Regions from separate parts of the Micromonospora sp. II genome, predicted to be linked through region 2. Evidence: riboswitches for the same ligand, from Rfam matches in the RefSeq annotation. Region 2 holds a riboswitch; each other region holds the start of a gene.
What was found. A riboswitch is a leader RNA that binds a small molecule or an ion and turns the genes downstream of it on or off. The one in region 2 is predicted to bind cobalamin.

Region 1 (3,302 bases), on a different contig from region 2:
CGGTGTCTGCCAGTGGCTGGTCGCTGCGGACGAACGACCAGGCCAGGATCGTGACCGGGCCGGTGAGCATGCCCTTGACCGGCCGGTCGGTCAGCGACTGCGCGTAGGTGGACCAGTTGACGGTCATCGGCGCCCTGCGTGCCACGTCGCCGTAGATGACGGGCGGACGCACGCATCGGGAGCCGTAGGACTGGACCCAGCCGTGTTCGGTGGCGGCGAACCCGTCCAGCTGCTCGCCGAAGTACTGGACCATGTCGTTTCGTTCCGGCTCGCCGTGCACGAGCACGTCCAGGCCCAGCCGCTCCTGGAGCCGGACGACGTGCTCGACCTCGGCGCGCATCCGCTGCGTGTAGGCGGCGTCGTCGAGACGCCCGGCCCGGTGCTCGGCACGCGCGCGGCGCAGCTCGTCGGTCTGCGGGAACGATCCGATGGTCGTGGTCGGGAGGGGCGGCAGGTTCAGCCGGGCCTGCTGTGCCGCCGCACGCTCCGGGTACGCGCCGCGCTGCCGATCCGTGGCGCGCAGCGCGGCGAGCCGACCGCGTACGGTGTCGTCGCGCCAGGCGGCAGGGGTGGGCGGCAGCGGCTCGGGCAGGGACGTGGTGCCGTTGCGCAGCGCGCGGCCGAGCCGGACGACCTCATCGACCTTCTGCCGGGCGAAGGCGAGCCGCTGACGCAGCGCCGGGTCGAGAGCGGTCTCGGCGGACAGGTCCTCCGGCACGTGCAGCAGCGAGCACGAGGTGGACACGGCGACGTGGTCGGCGAGGGCGGTGACGGCGGCACCGGCCGCCACGGCGGCCCGCAGGTCGGTACGCCAGACGTTGCGGCCGTCGACGAGGCCGGCCACGATCGTCTTGCCGCGCAGCGGTCCCGCACCGGCCAGCCGCCGCAGGTTGCCGGGCCCGGCCACCAGATCCACGCCGACCGCTTCGACCGGCGTGTCGAGCAGGGCGGGCAGCGCGTCACCGAGCTCGCCGAAATAGGTGGCGACGAAGATCGCCGGCCGCTGTTCCACCGCGCCGAGCCGGGTGTACGCCTCCCGCAGCGCGTCGATCTCGGCGGCGCTCCGGTCGGCGACGTAGGCGGGTTCGTCCAGCTGCACCCATCGCACGCCCGCCGCGGCGAGGGATCGCAGGATGCTGGCGTACACGTCGACCAGGTCGGTCAGCCGGTCGAACGGTTCGCCGCCCGCCTCGGTGGGCTTGGCCAGCAGCAGGAATGTGGCCGGCCCGACCAGCACCGGGCGGCTGTCGATTCCCAGCTCGCGGGCCTCGCGGTACTCGCGCAGCGCCTTGTCGGGATTCGCCGCGAAGGTGGTGTCGGAGCCGATCTCGGGAACCAGATAGTGGTAGTTGGTGTCGAACCACTTCGTCAGTTCGAGCGCCGGCTCGGCATCGACGCCCCGGGCCATGGCGAAATAGGTGCCGAGGTCGCCGAGGCCGAGACGGGCGAACCGGCGCGGGATCGCGCCGACGGCGACGGCCGTGTCCAGCACGTGGTCGTAGTAGGAGAACGTGTTGGACGGGATCGCGTCCAGGCGCGCGTCGCGTAGCGTCCGCCACACCTTCGCCCGTAGCGCGGCAGAGGTCGCCGCCAACTCCTCGGCGTCGATCCGGCCCGCCCAGTAGGCCTCGACGGCCCTCTTGAGTTGCCGGTTGCCCCCGATACGCGGATAGCCCAGCACGGTGCTCTGACCGAATGCGGTACTCATGGAGATCCCTTCCCTCGAAGCACACGAGGCCGATCGAGGCGGGGAGGGAAGGGGTACAGACGGCGTACCGGCTTCCGCACCGGCCGTCCCGAGCGACCGTCGGCGGCGCACACCGGACGGTGCGCGCGGTGCGGGCAGGTCTTCGGACTCGCGGGCGCGACCGGATCCACCCGGTCACCTACTGGCCGTCGCTTCCCAGACCTCACGGTCCAGTGCTTCGATGACGGCTGTCGTTCCCACTCACCGCTGCGGGGCAGTCCCGGACTCACACCGGGTTCCCTCTTACGACGCCACACCCTTCACGGGCACGGCGAACCAGCACCGTTGTCCATCGTATGGGGCGGTGAGCCGACGTGGTCGGCGCGTCCGTCCTGCGGGACGGCGAGCCGTCGCGGCGGGTGGCGGGAGCGACTCGCGGTCGCCCCCGCCCCCCGTCGCAGGGCCGGTCAGCCCTTGCGCCACTTCTGGCCGGCCGTGCCCGTGCAGTCCCAGAGCTGGAGCCTCGCGCCGTCGTTGCCGTTCCGGTCCTTGATGTCGACGCACTTGTCGGCCTGAAGGTTGACCAGGTCCCCGGCCGAGTTCAGGGTGAACTGCTGGGCGCCGGTGCCGTTGCAGGTGTAGAGCTGCACCACCGCCCCGTTGGCGGTGGACCCGGCGTCGACGTCCATGCACTTGTTGTTCTGGCTCTTCAGCGCCGTGCCGCTGAACGTCCACTTCTGCGCGTTGGTGTTGTTGCAGTTCCACATCTGCAGCGGCGCGCGGTCGACGAAGTTGGAGCTCGGCACGTCGATGCATTTGTTGTTCCAGTTGCTGACCACGGGCACCCCGGTGGCCGGGTTGCCGCCCCCACCTCCGGTGAACGGGCTGAGGATCAGTCCGGCCGAACGGGGGTCGCCGTCGTGCACCAGTGACTCGAATCCGCCGACGTCGTCGAAGGCGAACGCGTACGCCCGACCGTCGGTCATGTTGGCGTGGATCAGGCGGGCGTACTGGTTGGTGGGGTTGCTGCGGTAGAAGTCGGCGGCGTTCGTGCTGGGCTGGGTGTCGATGGTGCCGAGCGTGCCTCGGTTGAGGGCCGCGCAGAGCGTGCGCGAGATCGGGCCGACCACCTGGTCGTTCGGCGCGGGCAGGTCGCCGTCGCATCCCCAGACGCTGGCCGAGGAGGGCCGGTTGAAGGAGGCGACCACCTGGCCGCTGCCGTTTGTGAAGGTCATGGTGTTGCCCGAGGTACGGCCGTAGTACCGGATGGCCGGCTGGTCGGCGAAGGGCGCCACGGTCAGCGTCTTCGTGGTGTACGCGTTCCACGCGGAGGCGATGTAGGAGTCCAGGTAGGTGGTGCTCAGCAGGCCGGCCCCGGCCGCCTTCCCCGGGGCCAGGACGCGCAGCACGGTCCCGTCGGAGCGGGTGTGGACGGTGTTGGCCCAGCCCGGCTGCGCCCGGATGCCGTCGATGACCGCGTTGCGTCCGTTGGCCACCACGTCGCCGGTGCGCTTGGTGACGCCGTTGGCGCCGGTCACCGTGACCGCGTGCGGGATCGCGAACATGTCGACCTGGGAGCTGTTGAGCCACAGCCCGGAGTCGTTGTAGGTGAACT
Region 2 (3,302 bases):
GCGGGTGAGCACGACCGACTGGGCCAGCTCCGGGACGGTCAGCTCGGCGCCGACGGCGGCGGCAGCAGCCGCATAGGCCGGCACGCCGGGCGTGACGTCCCACGGGACCCGGGCGGCGTCGAGCCGGCGTGCCTGCTCGTGCACCGCCGAGTACAGCGACGGGTCACCGGAGCACAGCCGTACGACCTCGGACCCGTCGGCGTGTGCCTGGACCAGGTGCGTGGTGATCTGGTCCAGGTCGAGGTGCTGGGTGTCGATCAGCCGGGCGTCGTCACGGCAGTGCTCCAGCACCTCGGCGTCGAGGTACGTGCCCGGGTACAGGCACACGTCGGCGGACTCGAGCAGGCGTACCGCGCGGAGGGTGAGCAGGTCGGCGGCGCCGGGCCCGGCCCCGACGAAATGGACGGTCATGAATCTCCCTTGACGATGGACCACTGGCTGACTGCCCGTGCGGGCGTCCAGCCGGTGAAGCCGCCGAGCGGTTCGGCGCGTTCGACGTGCAGGCGGACGAGTTCACCGCCGCGCCGGCTGTGCTGCTTCAGCAGCACCGCCTCGGTCTCGGCGGTGACACCGTGCACGACGAGCCGTCCACCGGCGCCGAGCGCATCCCAGCAGGTGTCCAGCACGCCGGGGACGGTGGCCCCGCCGCCGACGAACACCGCGTCGGGACGGTCCAGGCCGGACAGGGCCCCGGGCGCCGAACCCTCGACCAGACACAGACCCGGCACGCCGAGGGCAGCGGCGTTGCGGTGCACCAGCGCGGCCCGGTCGGAGCGGGGCTCCACCGCGATCGTCCGTGCCGTCGGCCAGGCCCGCATCCACTCCACACCGATCGAGCCGCTGCCGGCGCCGACGTCCCACAGCAGCTGACCGGGCGCGGGCGCGAGCCGGGCCAGGGCACTGGCCCGCAGGTCACGTTTGGTGATCTGCCCGCCGTGCTCGAACGCGTCGTCGGGCAACACGCCGCCCGAGGCCCAGCCCGGACCGGCACCGCGAGCTTCGACAGCGAGAACGTTCAACCGCGGCACGTCGTTCAGGTCCCACCCGGCCGCGGTGGTCGCGGTACACGACTCACCGGCGGCACCGAGGTCACCGAGCACGACCAGCCTGGACTGCCCCCAACCGAGCCCGGTCAGCACCGCGGCCACGGCCGCGGGTGTCGTCTCGTCGCTGGACAGCACGAGCAGCCGGCGCCCGGCCGAGAGCGCAGGCACGATCAGCCGTAGGTCCCGGCCGACCAGGCTGACCGTGGTGACGGACTCGGCCGGCCATCCGAGACGTGCTCGGGCGAGGGCTACCGAGGAGACCCCGGGCACGATCGTCACGCGCTCCGGGCCCAGGACGTCCAGCAGCGTCGTGCCGATACCCGACACGAGCGGGTCGCCGGAGGCCAGCACGACAACCGGCCCTCGCGCGGAGGCGAGCACACCTGGCAGATTGTCCCGCAGCGGCGACGGCCACGCCACGCGCTGCTGGCCGTCGACGGGCGGCACCGCCTCGAGGTGCCGCCGCCCGCCGAGCAGCGTCGCGGCCGCCCGCACCAGCGCCCGGGACGGCTCCGGCAGACCCACCCACCCGTCAGCCCCGATCCCCACCACGGTCACCCGCTCCTCCATGGAGATGCACCCTAGCCGCCCACCGGCCCTTGCCCCGGCCACCGGGGCGTCTATGGTGATGCACAGGTTCGAGGTGCCCCACGACCGTGGTCGCGGGGAGAATCTGGGAAGCCGGTGAGAATCCGGCACAGGGCCCGCTGCGGTGATCCAGGCATTGACCTGGGAAGTCCGAAGACCGGCCTCGATCCGATCCACGGCGCATGCCGCGTCGTGGACCGCCATGGCAGATCGAGCGGGAGCCCTACATGCCAGCGCAGTACCCCTTTTGTGCCGTCGTCGGCGCCGACGACATGACTCTCGCCCTCACCCTGGTCGCGATCGATCCGCTCATCGGCGGTGTCCTGATCCGCGGGGAGAAGGGCACTGCCAAGACCACTACCGTGCGCGGCCTCGCCGAGGTGCTCCCGGCGGTACGGGTCTATGCGGGCGACCGGTTCTCCATCGACCCGGACGATCCCTCGGCGGTCTGCCCCGACGGGCCGTTCGACGTGCCCACGCCCGTCGTCGAACGGCCGGTACGCCTCGTCGAACTACCCGTCGGAGCCGGCGACGACCGGGTGACCGGATCGCTGAAGCTCGATGCCGCGCTGCGAGACGGCGTCGTCGCGTTCGAGCCTGGCCTGCTGGCCCGGGCCCATCGTGGCCTGCTGTACGTCGACGAGGTCAACCTGCTGCCGGACCACCTGGTCGACCTGCTGCTCGACGCCGCGGCGACCGGCCGGGTCAGCGTCGAACGCGACGGTGTCTCGGTCGAGCATGCCTCCCGGTTCGTGTTGATCGGCACGATGAACCCGGAGGAGGGCGAACTGCGCCCGCAGCTGCTCGACCGGTTCGGCCTGACGGTCGAGGTCGCCGCCCCGCGTGACCCCGTCCTGCGGGTGCAGGCGGTCCGCCGCCGGCTCGCATTCGACGCCGACCCGGAGGGCTTCGCCACACGCTGGGCCGGCGAGCAGGAAGCCCTGCGCACCCGGCTGGCCGCCGCCCGGCGCTCGCTGGCCGGTGTCGTGCTCGACGACGAGACGCTGACCAGGATCGCCGAGCTGTGCGCCGCGTTCGACGTGGACGGCCTGCGTGCGGACCTCGTCACCGCTCGCGCCGCCGCGGCGCACGCGGCCTGGCGGGGACGTACGCGAGTGACACTCGAGGACATCCGCATCGCCGCCCGTCTCGCGCTGCCGCACCGCCGCCGCCGCAACCCCTTCGACGAGCCCGGCCTGGACCAGGACCGCCTGGACGACCTACTCGGCCACAACGACCCCGACCCCGGACCCGACGGTCCCGGCGGCGGTCTGCCCGACGACACCGGGCACGACGGATCGGCCGGGGACGTGCCCGGCTCTCCCGGCGAGAGCCCGCCCGTACCGGAGCCCGAACGGCAGGCCGCCACATCGATGGCATCCGCGGGCGAGCCCGCACGTGCCCGCTTGCTGGTCGTGAAAGGAACCGGCGACGGTCAGGCCGGCCGGCGGTCCCGGGCACGAACACCGCAGGGCCGTGTCGCCGGGCAGCGGCGGCGCACGTCCGGCGACGGCCGGCTGCACCTGCCGGGCACCATCACCGCGGCGGCGCCGCATCAGCATTCCCGGGGTGGCTTGACCGGCGGTCGCGGCCTCGCGCTCGTGCCCGGCGACCTGCGCCGGGCCGAGACCGTCGGGCGCGAGTCGAACCTCGTGCTGCTGTGCGTGG
Region 3 (3,302 bases), on a different contig from region 2:
CGCGTTCAGCCAGTCCTTCGCGCTGCTGGCGCTGGACCGTACGGCGGCCGGGGCGCCACCGGCGGCGGCCGCCTGGCTGGCCGGCACCCGATGCCCGGACGGCGGCTACCCGCTGCTGCCCGCCCAACCGGTCTGCACGTCCGACGTGGACGCCACCGCGCTCGTGACGCAGGCGCTGCGCGCCGCGGACCGTCCGGCCGACGCCGCCGCCGGGCTGCGCTGGCTGGTGTCCGTTCAGCGTGCCGACGGCGGCTTCGCCAACGCGGCCGGCACACCGAACGCCAACAGCACCGGCCTCGCCGCGCAGGCCCTGCGCGACGGTCACCGGCTGCCGGCCTGGGCGCGGTCCCGGGCGTTCCTCGCCGGACTCCAGGTCGGCTGCGCCGGGGCGCCCGCGGACCGGGGCGCCGTCGACTTCGACGGTGGCGGCTTCGACCCGGCCACCGCGCCCCGGGCCACCGCCCAGGCCGTCCTCGGTCTCACCGGGATCGGGTACGCCCGTCTGTCCGCAGCCGGCGCCGACCCCGGCGCACCGGCGCTCGCCTGCCCGTGAACCGCCTCGCCGCTCACCCGATCACAGGAGGACCCGTGTTCCGTCACCGTCCCACCGCCCGCACCTGGATGGCCGGCCTGCTGGCCGCCGTCGTGGCCGGCGTCGCGCTGACCGCAGTCGAACCCGCGCCCCGGTCGGCGCACGCCGCCGCCTGCGTCGGCACCTCGGGAGTCACTGTGGTCGTCGACTTCGCCGCGCTCGGCGGCGGCGTCCAGGTCGCCTGTGCGCCGGGCGATCCGGCCACCGGCCTGGCCGCGCTTCAGGCCGCCGGCTTCACCGTCACCGGCACCGCCCGCTGGGGCCTGGCCTTCGTCTGCCGGATCAACGGCAAGCCCACCGCCGCGACCGAGCCGTGCGTCAACACCCCGCCGGCCACCGCGTACTGGTCGTACTGGCACGCGTCCAGCGGCGGCTCCTGGTCCTACAGCACGTCGGGGGCGACCGGCTACAACCCCGCGCCGGGCAGCGTCGAGGGCTGGTCCTTCGGCGCCGGCGCCCCGCCGAGCATCGCCGCTCCCTGAACCGTCGGCTGCGAACGGTGTGACCAGCGGCGCACCGGGTACCGGCAGCTGCTCTGGCGTCGTCGCGCGCCCGGGCGGTACGGTGTCGGCACCCGGTGCGCCGGGCACAACTGCATACGTCCCGTGTGGGGGGAAGCCGGTTCGAAGCCGGCGCTGACCCGCAACCGTGAGCGAGAGTCCCTTTCGCGAGCCGGAATGCCCCGCCCGGGACGAGCGGCTTCCACTGTCGAGGTCTACAGGGTGAAGTCCGGGCCGCCGAGGTCCGACCACCCCGCCCACCGCAGCACGCGGAGCGGGGTGTCCGTTTCTCGGGGCGCTTCCCGGAGCTTTCACCGACCGCTCCGCGAAAGGCACCCTGATGCCACTGTCCCGGCGTCTCACCATCGGTCTCGGAATCGCCACGGCGACAACTCTCGCCACGATCACCAGCGCCCCGCTCACCGTGGCCGCGGCACCCGCCCCGGCCCACGTCACCGCCGCCCGCGACGCCGCGTCCTGGCTGGCCGGTGAGTTCAAGAACGGTTCGCTGCCCGGACCGTTCACCCCCGAGGACTGGGGGCTGACAATCGACGGTCTGGTCGCGCTGTCCGCCACCGGCGTCGACGCGCAGACCCGGCAGGCGGCAACCGCGCAGGTCGCAAAGCATGTACGGTCCTACAACAGCTACGACGACTGGGGCATCGAGGGCTTCACCGACGGCGGGGCCACCGCCAAACTGCTCTATGCCGCAGCCGCCGCCGACGCGGACCCCACCGACTTCGGCGGCTACGACCTGCGGGCGGAAACCCTGTCGCTGATCGCCACGGCCGACGCCGGGCACCAGCGGGGACGGATCACCAGCCGTACCACCGCCGACAGCGGCCCGGACGCCAGCAACACCTTCGACCAGTCCTTCGCCGTGCTCGGCCTGGCCCGCAGCGGCGACCTGCCACAGGATCCGGTGGACTTCCTGATCCGGCAGCAGTGCGCGGCGGGCGGCTTCCGGCTCTACCCGGACGCCGCCGACGGGCCGTCGCCGTCCTGCGACGACCAGCCCGGCGCCACCCTCGACGTCGACTCGACCGCGATGGCCGTGCAGGCGTTGCTGGCCGCCGCCGAGGACGGCGCCACGGGCGCCGGCGACGCCGCCCGCAAGGGCGCCGACTGGCTGGTCACCCAGCAGCACGCCGACGGTTCCTTCGGCGGCTCGGGACCCACCACCGGCGCGAACTCCAACAGTACCGGCCTGGCCGGGCAGGCCCTCGCCGCCGCCGGCCGCGACGACGAGGCCGCCCGGGCGGCGACGGCCCTGGCCGCGCTGCAGCTCACCGCGGGCAACGGTGGCGCGGCCTCCGCCGACGCCGGCGCGATCGCCTACAACACCGACGGATTCACGGCTGCCGCGGCGGCCGGGATCACCGACACCGACCGGGACCAGTGGCGCCGGGCCACCGCGCAGGCCCTGCTCGGGCTGGCCCAGGTCCCGCTGGGCCGGATCGGCCTCGACCCGCCGCCCCCGTCGACTCCCACCCCGACCGGCACGGCCTCGCCCACCGCGCCGTCCACGCCCTCCGCGTCTCCCACGCTCACCACGTCGCCTCCACCGACCGGCACCGCCGGCCCGACGCCGAGCGTGACCAGCCCTGCGGCGACACCCGCGCCTACGACCGCGGCGCCGGCCACCGCCGCGCCGCCGATCACGACCCCGGCCGCGTCCGGGCCGGGCGGGCTGCCGACGACCGGCGTGGCGATCGGTAGCTACCTGCTGATCGCGCTGCTGCTGATCGGTGGCGGAGTGACACTGCTCGTGCTCGGCCGACGGCGGGCGGGATGAGCCTCCGCGCCGCCCGTGCCGCGCTGGCCGTCGCCCTGGTCACCGCCTGCACCACGATCGGACCGGGCAGTCCTGCGGTGGCCGCCGGGTCGGCCGGCTACTGCCCGGACGCCTCCGGGGTCACAGTCGTGGTGGACTTCAACGAACTCGGCGGCGGGACGGTGGTGCGGTGCGCGTCGGGCACCCAGGCCACCGGCCTCGCGGCGCTCAAGAACGCGGGCTTCCCGATCACCGGAACCCTGCGCTGGGGCGAGGGGTTCATCTGCCGGATCGACGGCAAGCCGTCGGCCGCGACGGAGAAGTGCGTCGACACCCCGCCTGCGAGCGCCTACTGGTCGTACTGGCACGCCCCGAACGGCGGCAGCTGGACGTACAGCGACAAGGGCGTGCTCAACCGCAAGCCGGCGGCCGGCAG

Region 1: another riboswitch for cobalamin. It lies ahead of metE (5-methyltetrahydropteroyltriglutamate--homocysteine S-methyltransferase); the one in region 2 lies ahead of A8711_RS17255 (magnesium chelatase subunit D family protein).
Region 3: another riboswitch for cobalamin. It lies ahead of A8711_RS12640 (prenyltransferase/squalene oxidase repeat-containing protein); the one in region 2 lies ahead of A8711_RS17255 (magnesium chelatase subunit D family protein).

What each region holds. Positions count from the first base shown of each region.
Region 1 covers NZ_LYXF01000024.1:144,298-147,599, reverse strand. The annotation lists gene metE (5-methyltetrahydropteroyltriglutamate--homocysteine S-methyltransferase) at 1-1,708, opposite strand, end outside; cobalamin riboswitch at 1,824-2,043, opposite strand; gene A8711_RS12610 (beta-1,3-glucanase family protein) at 2,155-3,302, opposite strand, start outside.
Region 2 covers NZ_LYXF01000031.1:28,763-32,064, forward strand. The annotation lists gene A8711_RS17245 (cobalt-precorrin-4/precorrin-4 C(11)-methyltransferase) at 1-411, opposite strand, end outside; gene A8711_RS17250 (bifunctional cobalt-precorrin-7 (C(5))-methyltransferase/cobalt-precorrin-6B (C(15))-methyltransferase) at 408-1,616, opposite strand; cobalamin riboswitch at 1,671-1,815, shown strand; gene A8711_RS17255 (magnesium chelatase subunit D family protein) at 1,862-3,302, shown strand, end outside.
Region 3 covers NZ_LYXF01000024.1:152,199-155,500, forward strand. The annotation lists gene A8711_RS12630 (peptidase) at 1-553, shown strand, start outside; gene A8711_RS12635 (hypothetical protein) at 622-1,074, shown strand; cobalamin riboswitch at 1,160-1,297, shown strand; gene A8711_RS12640 (prenyltransferase/squalene oxidase repeat-containing protein) at 1,433-2,887, shown strand; gene A8711_RS12645 (hypothetical protein) at 2,884-3,302, shown strand, end outside.